DNA from 2 places in the Sporosarcina sp. So3-204 genome. Region 1 is predicted to be linked to the other one. Evidence: a T-box and tRNA genes for the amino acid it is inferred to sense, from the RefSeq annotation. Region 1 holds a T-box; the other holds one or more tRNA genes.
The links. A T-box is a leader RNA that pairs with one kind of tRNA and senses whether it is charged. The one in region 1 lies ahead of AC3RV6_RS10305 (valine--tRNA ligase), so its partner is inferred to be a tRNA-Val.

Region 1 (9,262 bases):
CTGTCGTAAAACCATGTGCTTTAAGTATTCCTTCCATAAACGCAATTGTTGATCCTTTACCGTTTGTACCAGTTACATGAATTACTTTTAATTTACTTTGAGGCTCACCCATTTTAATAAGCGCTTCATTTATAGCGGTTAACCCCGGCTTTATGTCATTTTCACTTTCAATTTGCCATCTTTTTTTATATTCGTTCATTTTTGGAATCATCTGCATCCTCCGTATGGTAAAATTGATGTAGACATAGTATATCACGACCGGAGGAATCATTATGCAAAGTTGTTGGATAATTTACAATGGTAGTTTAACAAATGATAAATTTAAAGACCAAGCTGATTTACTTAAAGAAGCAGCAGAAAGAGCAGGTATAGTTGCGGAGTTAAAGAAAAATTATGAAATCCTGATGAACCTAGATATTGTGTTACAAAATGCGCCAGATTTCGTCATATTTCTCGATAAAGATATTCTTTTAGCGACATATTTAAAAAATAATGGCATTCCAATTTTTAACGATCCTGAGGTTATTGAAACTTGCGATAATAAAGCAAAACAATATATTAAGCTAGCTCACAAACAAATTCCAATGCCAAAAACAATTATTGCCCCTAAAGTATATCCTTCATTTACGATTCAGGATACAGGATATTATGAACGCGTACTTGAACAATTAACTCTACCTATGATTATTAAGGAAGGCCGCGGATCTTTCGGCATGAAAGTCTATTTAATTGAAACGAAAGAAGCATTTTATGAAAAAGTGCTTGAACTTCGTGGAATAGATTATGTTTTTCAGCAATTTATAGAATCAAGCAGAGGACGCGATATTCGAGTGAATATTGTAGGGGATCAAGTTGTCGCTGCGATGTATCGCTATTCAGAAACTGATTTCAGAGCAAATATTACGAATGGCGGTGTTGCAGAAAAAATTGAATTAACGAATGAACAAAAATCACTTTCAATTCGCGCAGCACAAGCCGTCGGCGCAGAGTTCGCGGGTGTTGATTTATTATTTGGTGAAAATGAAGAACCACTTGTTTGTGAAGTAAACGCAGCTTCACATATCCGAAATATTTACAACGTTACCGGGATTAACGTCGCAGATTCGATGATTGCCTATATATTGGAGAACCTAAAATGAAAGGGTTTGTTTATTACTCTAAAGAGGGTGCAATCAAAAATAACTCGTTCATTGATGACCTAATCGTTGAAGCGCAGACTGTCGGAATTGAGTTAAAACTTCTCGAAGGTGACGAAGAACCGAGTGAGGATGCAAACTTTATTTTATTCCGTGATCGAAACCCAGCTCTTTCAAAAAGGCTTGAACTTCAAGGTTTGAAAATTTTCAATCGCTCAGAAGTAAATCGTATCGCAAACAATAAACTTTTGACATATCAATTCGCTTTAATTCATGGAATCCCTGCTGTACCAACAACAATTATACGTTCAATTGATGAGATTCATACATTCCCAATCGTCCTTAAAACAATTGATGGCCATGCAGGTAGTGAAGTTTATCTCTGTTCTACTGCCGTAAAGGCGGCCAAGTTATTCCGGAAATTTGAGCTTCGTGAAATGATTGCACAGCCCTATATAGAATCGGGCGCTCAGGATATTCGTGTATTTATAGTAGGCCAAGATATTGTAGGGGCTGTTAAACGCACGGGTACCGATTCATTCAAATCGAATTATTCCCAAGGTGGCACGATTGAAAAGTATTTACTGTCTTCCCAGCAGGAGAAGGAGGCACTTACAATTGCGCGTGAGCTGAATAGTGATTATATCGGTGTAGATTTTTTACTTCTTGAAGACGGTAGTTGGTTATTGAATGAAATTGAAGACCCTGTAGGCGCTAGGTCATTATATAAAACCCACGACTTTTCAATTGCAGGAAAATTAATGCGTTACATACAAAAGTCTTTGCAATATACACATGTTTGATTAAACAATATATAAGGAAATAAATAGTACTACTTAATAAGTTAAAATATAACCCATCTTATAATTCGACATATTTAGTCAAAAAACTAGCCTCTCTGCATTTGCAGAAAGGCTAGTTTTTAATATTAAAGTTCTTTTAATTCTTCCATGCGCTTTTCAACTGTTGCATATTTTTCGAGATAGTCTTTTTCTTTCGCACGTTCTTCTTCAACGACTGCTGCAGGTGCATTGGCTACAAATCGTTCATTTGCTAATTTACCTTGAACGAGTTTTACCTCACCTTGCCATTTCTTCAACTCTTTCGTCAGACGCGCTAATTCCTCATCAATATTGAGTAAGCCTTCTAGTGGCAAGAATAATTCTGCCCCTGTAATTACTGCTGACATTGATTTGCCCGGTGCTGTAATACCTTTACCAATCGTAAGCGTTTCGGGGTTACAGAACTTTTCGATATACATGCGATTTGCTTCTAATATTTCTGCAGTAACGTCATCTCTAGTAGAGATATAAAGCGGTACTTCTTTACTCATTGGCGTATTCACTTCTGCACGAATAGTTCTTACAGAACGAATAATATCCATTAAAATTTTCATTTCAGATGCTTTTTCTTTATTAGTAAATGCTGCGTCTACTACTGGCCAAGGCGCGATTGTAATAGATTCCCCTTCATGCGGTAAGTTCTGCCAAATTTCTTCGGTAATGAACGGCATAAATGGATGCATGAGACGCATTGTATTATCCAGCACATAAGCAAGTACTGAACGCGTCATTTTTTTAGCGTCTTCGTCTTCACCGTATAGTGGTAATTTCGCCATTTCGATGTACCAATCACAGAAGTCATCCCAAATAAAGTTATAAAGTGAACGTCCCACTTCACCAAATTCGTATTTATCTGCTTGCTTCGTCACTTGCTCAATTGTTTCATTTAAACGAGTTAAAATCCAAATGTCAGCGACAGATTTCTTTCCAGTCAAATCTATTTCTTCATATGTCATACCGTCCATATTCATCAAAGCAAAACGAGAGGCATTCCATATTTTATTGGCAAAGTTCCAGACAGACTCAACTTTGTCGATTGAGAAACGGATATCTTGTCCAGGAGATGCACCTGTTGATAAGAAATAACGCAGCGCATCAGCACCATATTTCTCGATCACATCCATTGGATCGACACCATTATCGAGTGATTTCGACATTTTCCGACCTTCCGAATCACGAACAAGACCATGAATAAGTACGTCCTCAAATGGGCGTTCACCTGTAAATTCAATTCCTTGAAAAATCATACGTGACACCCAGAAGAAAATAATATCATATCCTGTAATTAAAGCATCTGTTGGGTAATAACGCTTGAATTCCTCGTTTTCTAAATCCGGCCAGCCCATTGTCGAGAACGGCCATAAAGCAGATGAGAACCATGTATCTAAAACGTCTTCATCTTGTTTCCAGTTTTCAGGATCAGCTGGCGCTTCACTACCTACGTAAATTTCACCCGTTTCAATATGGTACCAAGCTGGGATTCTGTGGCCCCACCATAATTGACGAGAAATACACCAATCACGAATGTTTTCCATCCATCTCATATACGTATTCTCGAAACGACTCGGCACAAAGTTTACTTTGCCTTCCCCTTTTTGCAAATCAATCGCTTGATCAGCAAGCGGCTGCATTTTAACGAACCATTGTGTAGATAAATAAGGTTCCACAACTGCACCACTGCGTTCTGAATGACCGACTGAGTGAAGATGATCCTCAATTTTAAATAAAACACCGCTTTCTTGAAGGTCCTTTACAATTTGTTTCCGACAATCAAAGCGATCCATTCCTTCATATTTACCTGCAACTTCGTTCATCGTTCCATCTTCGTTCATGACAAGTATGCGAGGTAAATCATGACGATTTCCGATTTCAAAGTCATTTGGATCATGTGCTGGTGTGATTTTTACAGCACCACTACCAAATTCCATATCAACATAATCGTCTGCAACGATAGGAATTTCACGACCAATTATCGGTAATTTAATCGTTTTACCAATTAAATCTTTATAGCGCTCATCTTTAGGATGAACAGCAACTGCAGTATCCCCAAGCATCGTTTCTGGTCGTGTTGTTGCGATTTCGATACTTCCTGTACCGTCTGCAAGTGGGTAACGCATATGATAGAAAGAACCTTGCACATCTTCATGAATTACCTCAATATCAGAGAGGGCCGTTTTTGTTGCTGGATCCCAGTTAATGATATATTCTCCACGGTAAATAAGCCCTTTATTATATAATTTAACAAATACTTCTTGAACTGCTGTAGATAAACCAGCGTCTAGTGTAAATCTTTCGCGTGAGTAGTCAAGACCGAGTCCAAGTTTACCCCATTGTTCGCGAATATGTGAGGCGTACTCTTCTTTCCAGTTCCAAGTTTCTTCAACAAACTTTTCACGACCTAAATCATAACGGCTTTTACCTTCAGACTTTAATTTCTGTTCAACTCGAGCTTGTGTTGCGATTCCTGCATGATCCATTCCCGGAAGCCAAAGCGCATCATATCCTTGCATTCTCTTCATGCGGGTTAAGATATCTTGTAATGTCGTATCCCAAGCGTGACCAAGATGTAGACGGCCCGTTACGTTTGGAGGCGGAATGACAATTGTATAAGGTTCTTTATCGCTTTCAGGTTGTGCTTCAAAATACTTACCTTTTAACCACCACTCATACCGACCTTCTTCAACAGATTTCGGATCGTACTTAGTCGGCATTGTTAAATTATCTTTTGTCATTATTTTTCCTCCTTCATTATGTAAAAAAGTAATTATTCTCCCTCTTGAACACAAAAAAACTCCTTTCGCCTAAAAGGACGAAGGAGCTGTTCGCGGTACCACCTTTATTCGTGCACAAATAGCGTGCACCTCAAAAATGTTTAACGGCTTCTAACCGGCATTTGCTACTGATATTTCCCTTTTATCAGAAAAACCCATTTCACAAATACTGCTCGCGGGTGACATTCGATGAGTTGTTCACAGGGCCTTTCACCAATGGCACCTTCTCTTTAGAAAACAATTTCATGTACTATCCCATTCTTCGCATCAATATACAATTAGATATAGTATAACGGGATTCAGATCAATTCGTCAAGTATATTAGGAAAGGATGGTGTTATGAGAAAAGGTTATAATCCATATCTGTTGCCGCCATGGCTTAGGAAAATCAGATTTTATTGCAAGAAAATTTGTATACCGATTGCCGTTTTTCAATTAATAAGACTTTTAATCGTCCCAACAACTGGTGACTTTTTACTCTTATGTGTACTCGCTGGCATTTGCTTTTTATTACACAGAGACATCTGCTGACCGAAAAATTTCGGAAGATACACCATCTTCCAGTCCCGCGAGGAAAGATAACACTTCGTCGTCCACATTAAAAGAAGTACTATCTAGCGATGCAACTGCATTCTCAACTTCAATCACTCCCTCAACGATTTGAGCAGATTTAGGTTCAGCTATTTTCTCTTCAATTACAGCTTCAACAATCTCACCTGCTTTTGCATCCTCTTTTATAGCTGTCTGCTGGTAGGAGCACTCAACGTCCCAAACGATTGCAAACGATCCTTGCCCGTCAATTTTACACATTACATTTTCGGATACGACGTTTAGTGGGTCGCTTGCTTCTGCCGGCAAATCAATCGTGAAAGGCACAGCATATTCGAAATAACCCATTTTCTCTTCAATTTCTACATCGTCGATTAAAATTGCATTTTCAATCGTAGCTTCTCTACCATGCTCATTTTCAAGCGCTATATTTGCTGCAATATGATAAATACCATTTAACCGAACCGCTTCCTCCGAACGATTAACGGTGAACATTGGTGTCACATTAACTGTTTCGGATCCAGACGGCATACCTACAAATTTCGGAAAGATAAAGTCTTCTTTCATTTCCCATTGTTTAATTTCCATTTCAATCCCCCTTTTATTCATTCACATAACAGTATATGCAAAAGGCGAATTGCTTAGAAGATAAGAGCAATAAACTCAAATAATTTATGGACCTCAATCTTGTTTACACAAAACTTCGCAATGTAATAAATACTTAGCCGGAAATTAACAAATAAAAAAATGAGTGTTCCAAGGAAAGTTAAACCTTCCTTAGAACACTCATATTACTTTTGTAGTTTTTCAAAAACAGTATAAAATGCTTCAACTGTTTTTGCAATTAACTCTTCCGAGTGTGCAGTAGAAAGGAACATCCCTTCAAACTGTGATGGCGGTAAGAAAATACCTTCTTCTGCCATCAAGCGGTAATAATCAGCAAATAATGTTAAATCTGATGTTTTTGCTTGCTCATAATTAGTTACTTTTTCATTTGTAAAAAAGAAACCAATCATCGAACCCGCACGATTTACAGAATGTGGAATATTATATTTAGTTGCCGCCGCACGGAAGCCTGATTCAAGTTGATCACCAAGTTTTAAAAATTGGTCATAAGATGCCGGCGTCAGTTTTTTCAACGTTTCAATTCCTGCAGTCATTGCAAGTGGATTCCCAGAAAGTGTTCCTGCTTGATAAACTGTACCTGCAGGCGCAATGTTTTCCATGATTTCACGTTTACCACCGTATGCACCAACGGGAAGTCCGCCACCTATTACTTTACCAAGACAAGTAATATCTGGTGTTACCTCGTAATAAGCTTGTGCACAATTGTAGCCAACACGGAAACCAGTCATCACTTCATCAAAAATTAAAAGTGAACCATTTTTCTCAGTTAATTCACGAAGTCCTTCAAGAAAACCAGGCTCTGGAGGAACAACACCCATATTACCAGCAACAGGTTCAACAATAATTGCTGCTATTTTATCTCCGAATTCTTCAATCGCATATTTCACGCTTTTAAGATCATTATAAGCGACAGTGACAGTATTTTTCGCAACTGATTCCGGTACACCAGGACTATCCGGGAGACCAAGTGTCGCAACACCTGAACCTGCTTTAATTAGAAGCGAATCAGCATGACCGTGATAACAACCTTCAAATTTCAAAATAATATCGCGACCAGTATAACCTCTTGCCAGACGAAGCGCACTCATCGTCGCCTCAGTTCCAGACGATACCATACGAATCATTTCAATCGAAGGTACTCTTTCAATAACAAGTTCAGCAAGTTCATTTTCAGCTAAAGTAGGTGTGCCGAAGCTCGTCCCTGTTTCAGCAACACGCTGTATACCAGCGACAACATCTGAATCCGTATGCCCCAAAATCAGAGGACCCCATGATAATACATAATCAATATATTCATTGCCATCTATATCGGTAATAATTGCACCTTTACCACTTTTCATAAAAATAGGATCCATATTCACAGATTTAAATGCACGAACTGGTGAATTAACACCACCCGGCATTAGATTAACGGCTTTATCAAATGCATGTTTCGAGTTCTCATAATTATTCCCCAATTACTTTCCCTCCAACCAGCGCGCTGCGTCTTTTGCATGATATGTCAATATTAAATCTGCACCTGCACGCTTCATACTTGTTAATGTTTCCAGAACAACATCTTGTTCATTAATCCAACCATTTATAGCTGCTGCTTTTACCATGGCATATTCTCCGCTAACGTTATAGGCTACTACAGGTAAAGTAAAGTTGTTTTTCACATCTCGTATTATATCCATATACGATATAGCAGGTTTTACAATTAAGAAATCCGCGCCTTCCATAACATCTGACTCGGCTTCACGAATGGCTTCTAGGCGATTAGCGGGATCCATTTGATATGTTTTTCGGTCACCAGATTGCGGTGAGGAATTTGCAGCATCACGAAATGGTCCATAATATGCAGAAGCATATTTTACAGCATAAGACATAATCGGAATATGTGTAAAACCAGCTGCGTCCAATCCTTGACGAATCGCTACGACAAATCCATCCATCATATTCGAAGGTGCAATAATATCAGCACCTGCTCTAGCTTGGCTAACTGCTGTCTTTGTTAACAATTCAAGCGAAGGATCATTTAGCACTTCGCCGTGTTCTAGTACGCCGCAATGTCCGTGGTCTGTATACTGGCAAAGGCATGTATCAGCAATAACGACAAGGTGTGGATGACGCTCTTTTACAAGTCTTGTAGCGCGTTGGACAATGCCATCATCAGAAAACGCTTCAGAACCGACAGCATCTTTTTCATTAGGTAAACCGAATAAGATAACAGATGGAATACCAAGTGACACTACTTCATCAATTTCTTCACCTAACCGGTCAAGTGAATAATGATACACATTCGGCATAGAATCAATAGGATTCAATACATTGTGTCCTTCTACAACAAAAATCGGATAGATTAAGTCTTCTTTTTGTAATACAGTTTCTCTCACCATTGAACGAAGCGTACTAGTATTTCGTAAACGCCGATTACGACGAAAATTCAATTTATCCATTTGTAACATCCTTTCGACTTGCTAATTTATCCACAAGATCCTTTAGCGTATATGTGCTGGGCTTTACATCAACTGTTGCACCCAATTCAACTAAAGCTCGTTCCGTAATATGACCGATTGCACCAATCGAATAACCAGTCCAACCGATATGTGGTACAACTTCCTCAGCAAATACTTTGACTGCTGAAGGACTTGCAAATAAGACGGACACATTCTTTTCTTTTCTCAATAAACTAATTAAGCTATCCGTATTTTGCAGAGCTTTCTCAGTTGAATAAACTGTCCATGAATCTACATCAAAAGGGAGTTCTTCTGTTATAGTGCCACCCGAAATAGAACCCCGCAGAAATAATAATCGACGCAAATCAAATTCAGTTGGTTTAAATTCCTTCACAAATACATCGGCACTAAATACGGTCGGTATAAACTGAACAGTAAAACCAATTTCTTCAAGCGCGGCAGCTGTTCGTGTACCAATTGCTGCAATATTTGAAGGAATTGATTCAATTGCTACATCATAACGCTCTAATTTAGCTTTGAATGAAGCTACAGCACTTTGACTAGTAAAAATAAGCCAATCATAAGTCGCACAGGCTTCTAGCCGCAGTAAATCTGTTGGCTCTGAAAGTTCAGCTACTGAAATTAAGGGTAAAGAAATAGGTTCACCGCCGTACTCTTTTACAAGTTCAAAAACATCTTGTGACTTTGGTGTACCTGTAAAAACAACTGTTTTTCCGTTTAAAGGATCATTTTCATTCATTCATTTCAGCCATCACTTTCTCAATTACTTCCGCAGCTCCTTCAGCGCGCAATGTTTTCGCAACTTCCTTACCTGCTTCGACTGGGTCTGAACTAATAACTGTCTTTTTAAAGACTTCTTTTGCATCCGGAGAAGCGAT
Region 2 (9,262 bases), 1.8 Mb from region 1:
TTAAGCAAAAAACGCTTAATTAATCTTTAATAAACCTTCAAAACTGAACGCAAAACGTCGATTTTCCGTATGCCTAGCTTTCATACACCAAAGGTGTAATCCGACTATGGACATATATCCTTAGAAAGGAGGTGATCCAGCCGCACCTTCCGATACGGCTACCTTGTTACGACTTCACCCCAATCATCTGTCCCACCTTCGGCGGCTGGCTCCCCTAAGGGTTACCTCACCGACTTCGGGTGTTACAAACTCTCGTGGTGTGACGGGCGGTGTGTACAAGACCCGGGAACGTATTCACCGTGGCATGCTGATCCACGATTACTAGCGATTCCGGCTTCATGCAGGCGAGTTGCAGCCTGCAATCCGAACTGTGAACGGTTTTATGGGATTAGCTCCCCCTCGCGGGTTGGCGACCCTCTGTACCGTCCATTGTAGCACGTGTGTAGCCCAGGTCATAAGGGGCATGATGATTTGACGTCATCCCCACCTTCCTCCGGTTTATCACCGGCAGTCACCTTAGAGTGCCCAACTTAATGATGGCAACTAAGATCAAGGGTTGCGCTCGTTGCGGGACTTAACCCAACATCTCACGACACGAGCTGACGACAACCATGCACCACCTGTCACCACTGTCCCCGAAGGGAAAAGTATATCTCTATACCGGGCAGTGGGATGTCAAGACCTGGTAAGGTTCTTCGCGTAGCTTCGAATTAAACCACATGCTCCACCGCTTGTGCGGGTCCCCGTCAATTCCTTTGAGTTTCAGCCTTGCGGCCGTACTCCCCAGGCGGAGTGCTTAATGCGTTAGCTGCAGCACTAAGGGGCGGAAACCCCCTAACACTTAGCACTCATCGTTTACGGCGTGGACTACCAGGGTATCTAATCCTGTTTGCTCCCCACGCTTTCGCGCCTCAGCGTCAGTTACAGACCAGAAAGCCGCCTTCGCCACTGGTGTTCCTCCACATCTCTACGCATTTCACCGCTACACGTGGAATTCCGCTTTCCTCTTCTGTACTCAAGCCTATCAGTTTCCAATGACCTTCCCCGGTTGAGCCGGGGGCTTTCACATCAGACTTAACAGGCCGCCTGCGCGCGCTTTACGCCCAATAATTCCGGACAACGCTTGCCACCTACGTATTACCGCGGCTGCTGGCACGTAGTTAGCCGTGGCTTTCTAATAAGGTACCGTCAAGGTACGGGCAGTTACTCCCGTACGTGTTCTTCCCTTACAACAGAGCTTTACGATCCGAAAACCTTCTTCGCTCACGCGGCATTGCTCCATCAGACTTTCGTCCATTGTGGAAGATTCCCTACTGCTGCCTCCCGTAGGAGTCTGGGCCGTGTCTCAGTCCCAGTGTGGCCGATCACCCTCTCAGGTCGGCTACGCATCGTTGCCTTGGTAGGCCATTACCCCACCAACTAGCTAATGCGCCGCGGGCCCATCCTGCAGTGACAGCCGAAACCGTCTTTCAGAGTTCGTCCATGCGGACGAACTGATTATTCGGTATTAGCCCCGGTTTCCCGGAGTTATCCCCATCTGCAGGGCAGGTTGCCCACGTGTTACTCACCCATCCGCCGCTAACAAAATTTGAAGCAAGCTCCAAATTTCGTTCGCTCGACTTGCATGTATTAGGCATGCCGCCAGCGTTCGTCCTGAGCCAGGATCAAACTCTCCATAATAGTTGACTTCCAATACACTTCGCATAGCGTTATGCACCAAAGGCCAACAACATAAAGAAAATGAAAGCTCATTTCTTTTTGCTGGCATTAATAGTTGTAGCGTTAACTACTTCTATTGAATGACAATTTTGTTTCATATAGAAACGTTTATACTCAAGTGCGCCGAAGCGTCCTGAGTTGTTAATCATATCGTGTAAACACGAATGACTTATATCGACGTTTTGCTGTTCAGTTTTCAAGGTTCATAAGGTGGAGCCTAGCGGGATCGAACCGCTGACCTCCTGCGTGCAAGGCAGGCGCTCTCCCAGCTGAGCTAAGGCCCCATATTTAAAGATCGGGAAGACAGGATTCGAACCTGCGACCCCTTGGTCCCAAACCAAGTGCTCTACCAAGCTGAGCTACTTCCCGATTATAAGACAAATAAAATTATGGCGCGCCCGGCAGAAGTCGAATCCACAACCTTCTGATCCGTAGTCAGACGCTCTATCCAATTGAGCTACGGGCGCATATAAAAAACGGTATAAAACGGAATATAAAAAACTCTATAAAAAATGGTGCCGAGAACCGGAATCGAACCGGTACGGTAGTTACCCACCGCAGGATTTTAAGTCCTGTGCGTCTGCCAGTTCCGCCACCCCGGCAAATAAATATATGGAGCGGAAGACGGGATTCGAACCCGCGACCCCGACCTTGGCAAGGTCGTATTCTACCACTGAACTACTTCCGCAATAAAAGTGCGGGTGAAGGGAGTCGAACCCCCACGCCCGAAGGCACTAGATCCTAAGTCTAGCGTGTCTGCCAGTTCCACCACACCCGCATAATGTATTTATGACGAATACTATAAGTCATAAAATAGTGTGCCATGTAGGATTCGAACCTACGACCCTCTGATTAAAAGTCAGATGCTCTACCAACTGAGCTAATGGCACAAAAGTGGTGCCGGAGAAAGGACTTGAACCCTCAACCTACTGATTACAAGTCAGTTGCTCTACCAGTTGAGCTACTCCGGCGTCGATTAAATAATGGTGGAGGATGACGGGCTCGAACCGCCGACCCCCTGCTTGTAAGGCAGGTGCTCTCCCAGCTGAGCTAATCCTCCTGGGTATAATTTAGATGTTATAAGCTACTGAATCATTTTAAGTCCTATTGCTATGTAATAAATATTACAAGCATGGCAACGTCCTACTCTTGCAGGGGGAAACCCCCAACTACCATCGGCGCTGAAGAGCTTAACTACCGTGTTCGAGATGGGAACGGGTGTGACCTCTTCGCTATCGCCACCATACTTATAAAGTCTTTTAAGGACATTATTCATTATATCATTTTTAATGCAAATTGCAAGCATTATTTTGAAAGAAATTAATTGTTCTTTCAAAACTGAATAAAACAGATAATCTTCACAAATCAGGGGAATCAGCCCACTTACTTCTTACGTTATTTGGTTAAGTCCTCGATCAATTAGTATCCGTCAGCTACATACGTCGCCGTACTTACACCCCGGACCTATCAACCTCATCATCTCTGAGGGATCTTACTTACTTGCGTAATGGGAAATCTCATCTCGAGGGGGGCTTCATGCTTAGATGCTTTCAGCATTTATCCCGTCCACACGTAGCTACCCAGCTATGCCTTTGGCAAGACAACTGGTACACCAGCGGTGTGTCCATCCCGGTCCTCTCGTACTAAGGACAGCTCCTCTCAAATTTCCTGCGCCCGCGACGGATAGGGACCGAACTGTCTCACGACGTTCTGAACCCAGCTCGCGTACCGCTTTAATGGGCGAACAGCCCAACCCTTGGGACCGACTACAGCCCCAGGATGCGATGAGCCGACATCGAGGTGCCAAACCTCCCCGTCGATGTGGACTCTTGGGGGAGATAAGCCTGTTATCCCCGGGGTAGCTTTTATCCGTTGAGCGATGGCCCTTCCATGCGGAACCACCGGATCACTAAGCCCGTCTTTCGACCCTGCTCGACTTGTAGGTCTCGCAGTTAAGCTCCCTTATGCCTTTGCACTCTGCGAATGATGTCCAACCATTCTGAGGGAACCTTTGGGCGCCTCCGTTACTCTTTAGGAGGCGACCGCCCCAGTCAAACTGTCCACCTGACACTGTCTCCTGCCCCGATAAGGGGCATGGGTTAGAAGTCCAATACAATCAGGGTAGTATCCCACCAACGCCTCCTCCGAAGCTAGCGCTCCGGATTCTAAGGCTCCTACCTATCCTGTACAGATTGCATCAGAATTCAATATCAGGTTACAGTAAAGCTCCACGGGGTCTTTCCGTCCTGTCGCGGGTAACCTGCATCTTCACAGGTACTATAATTTCACCGAGTCTCTCGTTGAGACAGTGCCCAGATCGTTACGCCTTTCGTGCGGGTCGGAACTTACCCGACAAGGAATTTCGCTACCTTAGGACCGTTATAGTTACGGCCGCCGTTTACTGGGGCTTCGGTTCAAAGCTTCGCTTGCGCTAACCTCTTCCCTTAACCTTCCAGCACCGGGCAGGCGTCAGCCCCTATACATCACCTTGCGGTTTTGCAGAGACCTGTGTTTTTGCTAAACAGTCGCCTGGGCCTATTCACTGCGGCTCTCTCGGGCTTTAACACCCTACCAGAGCACCCCTTCTCCCGAAGTTACGGGGTCATTTTGCCGAGTTCCTTAACGAGAGTTCTCTCGATCACCTTAGGATTCTCTCCTCGCCTACCTGTGTCGGTTTGCGGTACGGGCACCTCCCGCCTCGTTAGAGGCTTTTCTTGGCAGTGTGAAATCAGGGACTCCAGGGAATAATTCCCCTCGCCATCACAGCTCAATGTTATAGAAATGGGATTTGCCTCATTTCACACCTCACTGCTTAGACGCGCATAACCAACAGCGCGCTCACCCTATCCTACTGCGTCCCCCCATTACTCAAACGGCGGGGAGGTGGTACAGGAATATCAACCTGTTATCCATCGTCTACGCCTTTCGGCCTCAACTTAGGTCCCGACTAACCCTGAGCGGACGAGCCTTCCTCAGGAAACCTTGGGCATTCGGTGGAAGGGATTCTCACCCTTCTTTCGCTACTCATACCGGCATTCTCACTTCTAGGCGCTCCACTAGTCCTTACGGTCTAACTTCGACGCCCCTAGAACGCTCTCCTACCACTCACATCTAAGATGTAAGTCCACAGTTTCGGTGCTCTGTTTAGCCCCGATACATTTTCGGCGCAGCGCCACTCGACCAGTGAGCTATTACGCACTCTTTAAATGGTGGCTGCTTCTAAGCCAACATCCTGGTTGTCTGGGCAACGCCACATCCTTTTCCACTTAACAGAGACTTGGGGACCTTAACTGGTGGTCTGGGTTGTTTCCCTCTCGACTATGAATCTTATCACCCACAGTCTGACTCCCAAACATAAATCATCGGCATTCGGAGTTTGTCTGAATTCGGTAACCCGGGATGGGCCCCTAGTCCAAACAGTGCTCTACCTCCGAGATTCTAAAGTTTGAGGCTAGCCCTAAAGCTATTTCGGAGAGAACCAGCTATCTCCAGGTTCGATTGGAATTTCACCGCTACCCACACCTCATCCCCGCATTTTTCAACATACGTGGGTTCGGGCCTCCAGTAAGTATTACCTTACCTTCACCCTGGACATGGGTAGATCACCTGGTTTCGGGTCTACGACCTCATACTAATTCGCCCTATTAAGACTCGCTTTCGCTGCGGCTCCGCATTCTCTGCTTAACCTTGCATGAAATCAGTAACTCGCCGGTTCATTCTACAAAAGGCACGCCATCACCCGTGACTCTCCCGAAGGAAAGTCAACAAGGGCTCTGACTACTTGTAGGCACACGGTTTCAGGATCTATTTCACTCCCCTTCCGGGGTGCTTTTCACCTTTCCCTCACGGTACTGGTTCACTATCGGTCACTAGGAAGTATTTAGCCTTGGGAGATGGTCCTCCCGGATTCCGACGGAATTTCACGTGTTCCGCCGTACTCAGGATACATGCTGGAGAGAATGAACTTTCGACTACGGGGCTATTACCCGCTACGGCGGACCTTTCCAGGTCGCTTCGCCTAATCCATTCCTTTGTAACTCCGTATAGCATGTCCTACAACCCCAGGAAGCAAGCTTCCTGGTTTGGGCTGTTCCCTTTTCGCTCGCCGCTACTCAGGGAATCGATTTTTCTTTCTCTTCCTCCGGGTACTTAGATGTTTCAGTTCTCCGGGTTTGTCTCGATTACGCTATGTATTCACGTAAACGTACTACTCCATTACGAGCAGTGGGTTTCCCCATTCGGAAATCTTCGGATCAAAGCTCACTTACAGCTCCCCGAAGCATATCGGTGTTAGTGCCGTCCTTCATAGACTCCTAGTGCCAAGGCATCCACCGTGCGCCCTTTCTAACTTAACCAAAAAATAGGTCTTAACGTCGCATTGCGTCGCTAATTCTTATCTTTTAAATAAACGTGATCTTACAGCGATGTAAAAATCTACGTTTCGTAAAAAGGTCGTTCTTTAAAATAAACAAAGTTCTGTTTATCATAGATAAACGAAGTTCTGTTTATCTTGGTTGATTCTTGATTTGTTTCAATTATTGTTTTATCCAGTTTTCAAAGAACAAGTTTTGAATTATTATTAGTATCCATAAAGACACAAAAAAATGGTTTTATGGCCGATTAATTAAGCGAAGCTTAATTAATCTTTAATAAACCTTCAAAACTGAACGCAAAACGTCGATTTTCCGTATGCCTAGCTTTCATACACCAAAGGTGTAATCCAACTATGGACATATATCCTTAGAAAGGAGGTGATCCAGCCGCACCTTCCGATACGGCTACCTTGTTACGACTTCACCCCAATCATCTGTCCCACCTTCGGCGGCTGGCTCCCCTAAGGGTTACCTCACCGACTTCGGGTGTTACAAACTCTCGTGGTGTGACGGGCGGTGTGTACAAGACCCGGGAACGTATTCACCGTGGCATGCTGATCCACGATTACTAGCGATTCCGGCTTCATGCAGGCGAGTTGCAGCCTGCAATCCGAACTGTGAACGGTTTTATGGGATTAGCTCCCCCTCGCGGGTTGGCGACCCTCTGTACCGTCCATTGTAGCACGTGTGTAGCCCAGGTCATAAGGGGCATGATGATTTGACGTCATCCCCACCTTCCTCCGGTTTATCACCGGCAGTCACCTTAGAGTGCCCAACTTAATGATGGCAACTAAGATCAAGGGTTGCGCTCGTTGCGGGACTTAACCCAACATCTCACGACACGAGCTGACGACAACCATGCACCACCTGTCACCACTGTCCCCGAAGGGAAAAGTATATCTCTATACCGGGCAGTGGGATGTCAAGACCTGGTAAGGTTCTTCGCGTAGCTTCGAATTAAACCACATGCTCCACCGCTTGTGCGGGTCCCCGTCAATTCCTTTGAGTTTCAGCCTTGCGGCCGTACTCCCCAGGCGGAGTGCTTAATGCGTTAGCTGCAGCACTAAGGGGCGGAAACCCCCTAACACTTAGCACTCATCGTTTACGGCGTGGACTACCAGGGTATCTAATCCTGTTTGCTCCCCACGCTTTCGCGCCTCAGCGTCAGTTACAGACCAGAAAGCCGCCTTCGCCACTGGTGTTCCTCCACATCTCTACGCATTTCACCGCTACACGTGGAATTCCGCTTTCCTCTTCTGTACTCAAGCCTATCAGTTTCCAATGACCTTCCCCGGTTGAGCCGGGGGCTTTCACATCAGACTTAACAGGCCGCCTGCGCGCGCTTTACGCCCAATAATTCCGGACAACGCTTGCCACCTACGTATTACCGCGGCTGCTGGCACGTAGTTAGCCGTGGCTTTCTAATAAGGTACCGTCAAGGTACGGGCAGTTACTCCCGTACGTGTTCTTCCCTTACAACAGAGCTTTACGATCCGAAAACCTTCTTCGCTCACGCGGCATTGCTCCATCAGACTTTCGTCCATTGTGGAAGATTCCCTACTGCTGCCTCCCGTAGGAGTCTGGGCCGTGTCTCAGTCCCAGTGTGGCCGATCACCCTCTCAGGTCGGCTACGCATCGTTGCCTTGGTAGGCCATTACCCCACCAACTAGCTAATGCGCCGCGGGCCCATCCTGCAGTGACAGCCGAAACCGTCTTTCAGAGTTCGTCCATGCGGACGAACTGATTATTCGGTATTAGCCCCGGTTTCCCGGAGTTATCCCCATCTGCAGGGCAGGTTGCCCACGTGTTACTCACCCATCCGCCGCTAACAAACTTTGAAGCAAGCTCCAAAGTTTGTTCGCTCGACTTGCATGTATTAGGCATGCCGCCAGCGTTCGTCCTGAGCCAGGATCAAACTCTCCATAATACTGGCTAGCCGATACGCAGCACATTGCGTTGTCAACTTCTCTCACTTAGTCAGTCACGTACTAATGTACGCTCCTTCCTTCGCTCAATCGTTTCCTAGCACTGCACTACGTCTCGACCGCCAGAACAAGAAGAAAATGAAAGCTCATTTCTTTTTGCTGGCATTAATAGTTGTAGCGTTAACTACATCTATTGAATGACAATTTTGTTTCATATAGAAACATTTATACTCAAGTGCGCCGAAGCGTCCTGAGTTTTTGATTATACCATGTAAACATGGATAATCTTTGTTAATCATATCGTGTAAACACGAATGACTTATATCGACGTTTTGCTGTTCAGTTTTCAAGGTTCATAACAGAGGAAGCGTTTCGTGTTCCTCTTTTTCGTATAATGCCGTTTCGCAACAGCAACTCTTATATCATAACATGCTTTATTCACCGTGTCAACAACTAATTTCAATTTCTTTTTCGTTGTTTAAGTGGTTGTATCGGCAACGTCATTAAATATAACATGTCTCTTTTAGAAATGCAACATTAAATTTAAAAAGAGTTTAGTTTACTTTCTAATCAAGTATAAAAAAACATACAAACCCTTTGGTATGAAGGGTTTGTATGTCCATTAACTCATTAATCTTTATTGCGCATTTGTGGAAAGAGGAGAATATCTCTTATTGAAGGTGCATTCGTTAAAAGCATTACAAGACGATCTATTCCGATACCTAGCCCACCTGTAGGCGGCAAACCATATTCTAAAGCTTCAATAAAGTCCTCGTCCATTTCATGTGCTTCGTCATTACCTTGTTCTTTTTCTACTAGTTGTGCTTCAAAACGTTCACGTTGATCAATAGGATCATTGAGTTCTGTGAATGCATTAGCGTGTTCACGTCGTACTATGAACAATTCAAAACGATCTGTAAAGCGTCCATCTTCTGGATTTTTCTTCGCTAAAGGAGAAATTTCCACTGGATGCCCAAATATAAATGTAGGTTGTACCAGTTCTTCTTCTACTTTTTGTTCAAAGAACTCATTTAGCACATGACCAACTTCCATAGCCGCAGTAACATCTACCCCGTGTTCCTTAGCAAGTGCTTGCGCTTCCTCTTTAGACATTTCATTCCAGAAGTTAACGCCTGTATATTCTTTTACAGCATCAGCCATATGCAGTCGTTTCCAACCAGGAGCCAAGTTAATGATGTCGTCTCCATATGTTACTTCCATAGTACCTAAAACTTCTTGTGCGAT

Region 2: it has a tRNA-Val gene. The T-box ahead of AC3RV6_RS10305 (valine--tRNA ligase) is inferred to sense a tRNA for this amino acid. The anticodon was not compared.

Annotation. Positions count from the first base shown of each region.
Region 1 is NZ_CM176485.1:2,103,213-2,112,474, forward strand. It holds gene AC3RV6_RS10290 (bifunctional folylpolyglutamate synthase/dihydrofolate synthase) at 1-211, opposite strand, end outside; gene AC3RV6_RS10295 (ATP-grasp domain-containing protein) at 273-1,139, shown strand; gene AC3RV6_RS10300 (ATP-grasp domain-containing protein) at 1,136-1,939, shown strand; gene AC3RV6_RS10305 (valine--tRNA ligase) at 2,065-4,710, opposite strand; T-box leader at 4,781-5,021, opposite strand; gene AC3RV6_RS10310 (hypothetical protein) at 5,089-5,280, shown strand; gene AC3RV6_RS10315 (hypothetical protein) at 5,260-5,886, opposite strand; gene hemL (glutamate-1-semialdehyde 2,1-aminomutase) at 6,090-7,382, opposite strand; gene hemB (porphobilinogen synthase) at 7,383-8,363, opposite strand; gene AC3RV6_RS10330 (uroporphyrinogen-III synthase) at 8,356-9,123, opposite strand; gene hemC (hydroxymethylbilane synthase) at 9,116-9,262, opposite strand, start outside.
Region 2 is NZ_CM176485.1:95,918-105,179, reverse strand. It holds rRNA gene AC3RV6_RS00510 (16S ribosomal RNA) at 125-1,680, opposite strand; tRNA gene AC3RV6_RS00505 (tRNA-Ala) at 1,931-2,003, opposite strand; tRNA gene AC3RV6_RS00500 (tRNA-Pro) at 2,015-2,088, opposite strand; tRNA gene AC3RV6_RS00495 (tRNA-Arg) at 2,110-2,186, opposite strand; tRNA gene AC3RV6_RS00490 (tRNA-Leu) at 2,233-2,321, opposite strand; tRNA gene AC3RV6_RS00485 (tRNA-Gly) at 2,333-2,407, opposite strand; tRNA gene AC3RV6_RS00480 (tRNA-Leu) at 2,416-2,497, opposite strand; tRNA gene AC3RV6_RS00475 (tRNA-Lys) at 2,537-2,609, opposite strand; tRNA gene AC3RV6_RS00470 (tRNA-Thr) at 2,615-2,690, opposite strand; tRNA gene AC3RV6_RS00465 (tRNA-Val) at 2,704-2,779, opposite strand; rRNA gene rrf (5S ribosomal RNA) at 2,850-2,965, opposite strand; rRNA gene AC3RV6_RS00455 (23S ribosomal RNA) at 3,119-6,074, opposite strand; rRNA gene AC3RV6_RS00450 (16S ribosomal RNA) at 6,464-8,019, opposite strand; gene lysS (lysine--tRNA ligase) at 8,648-9,262, opposite strand, start outside.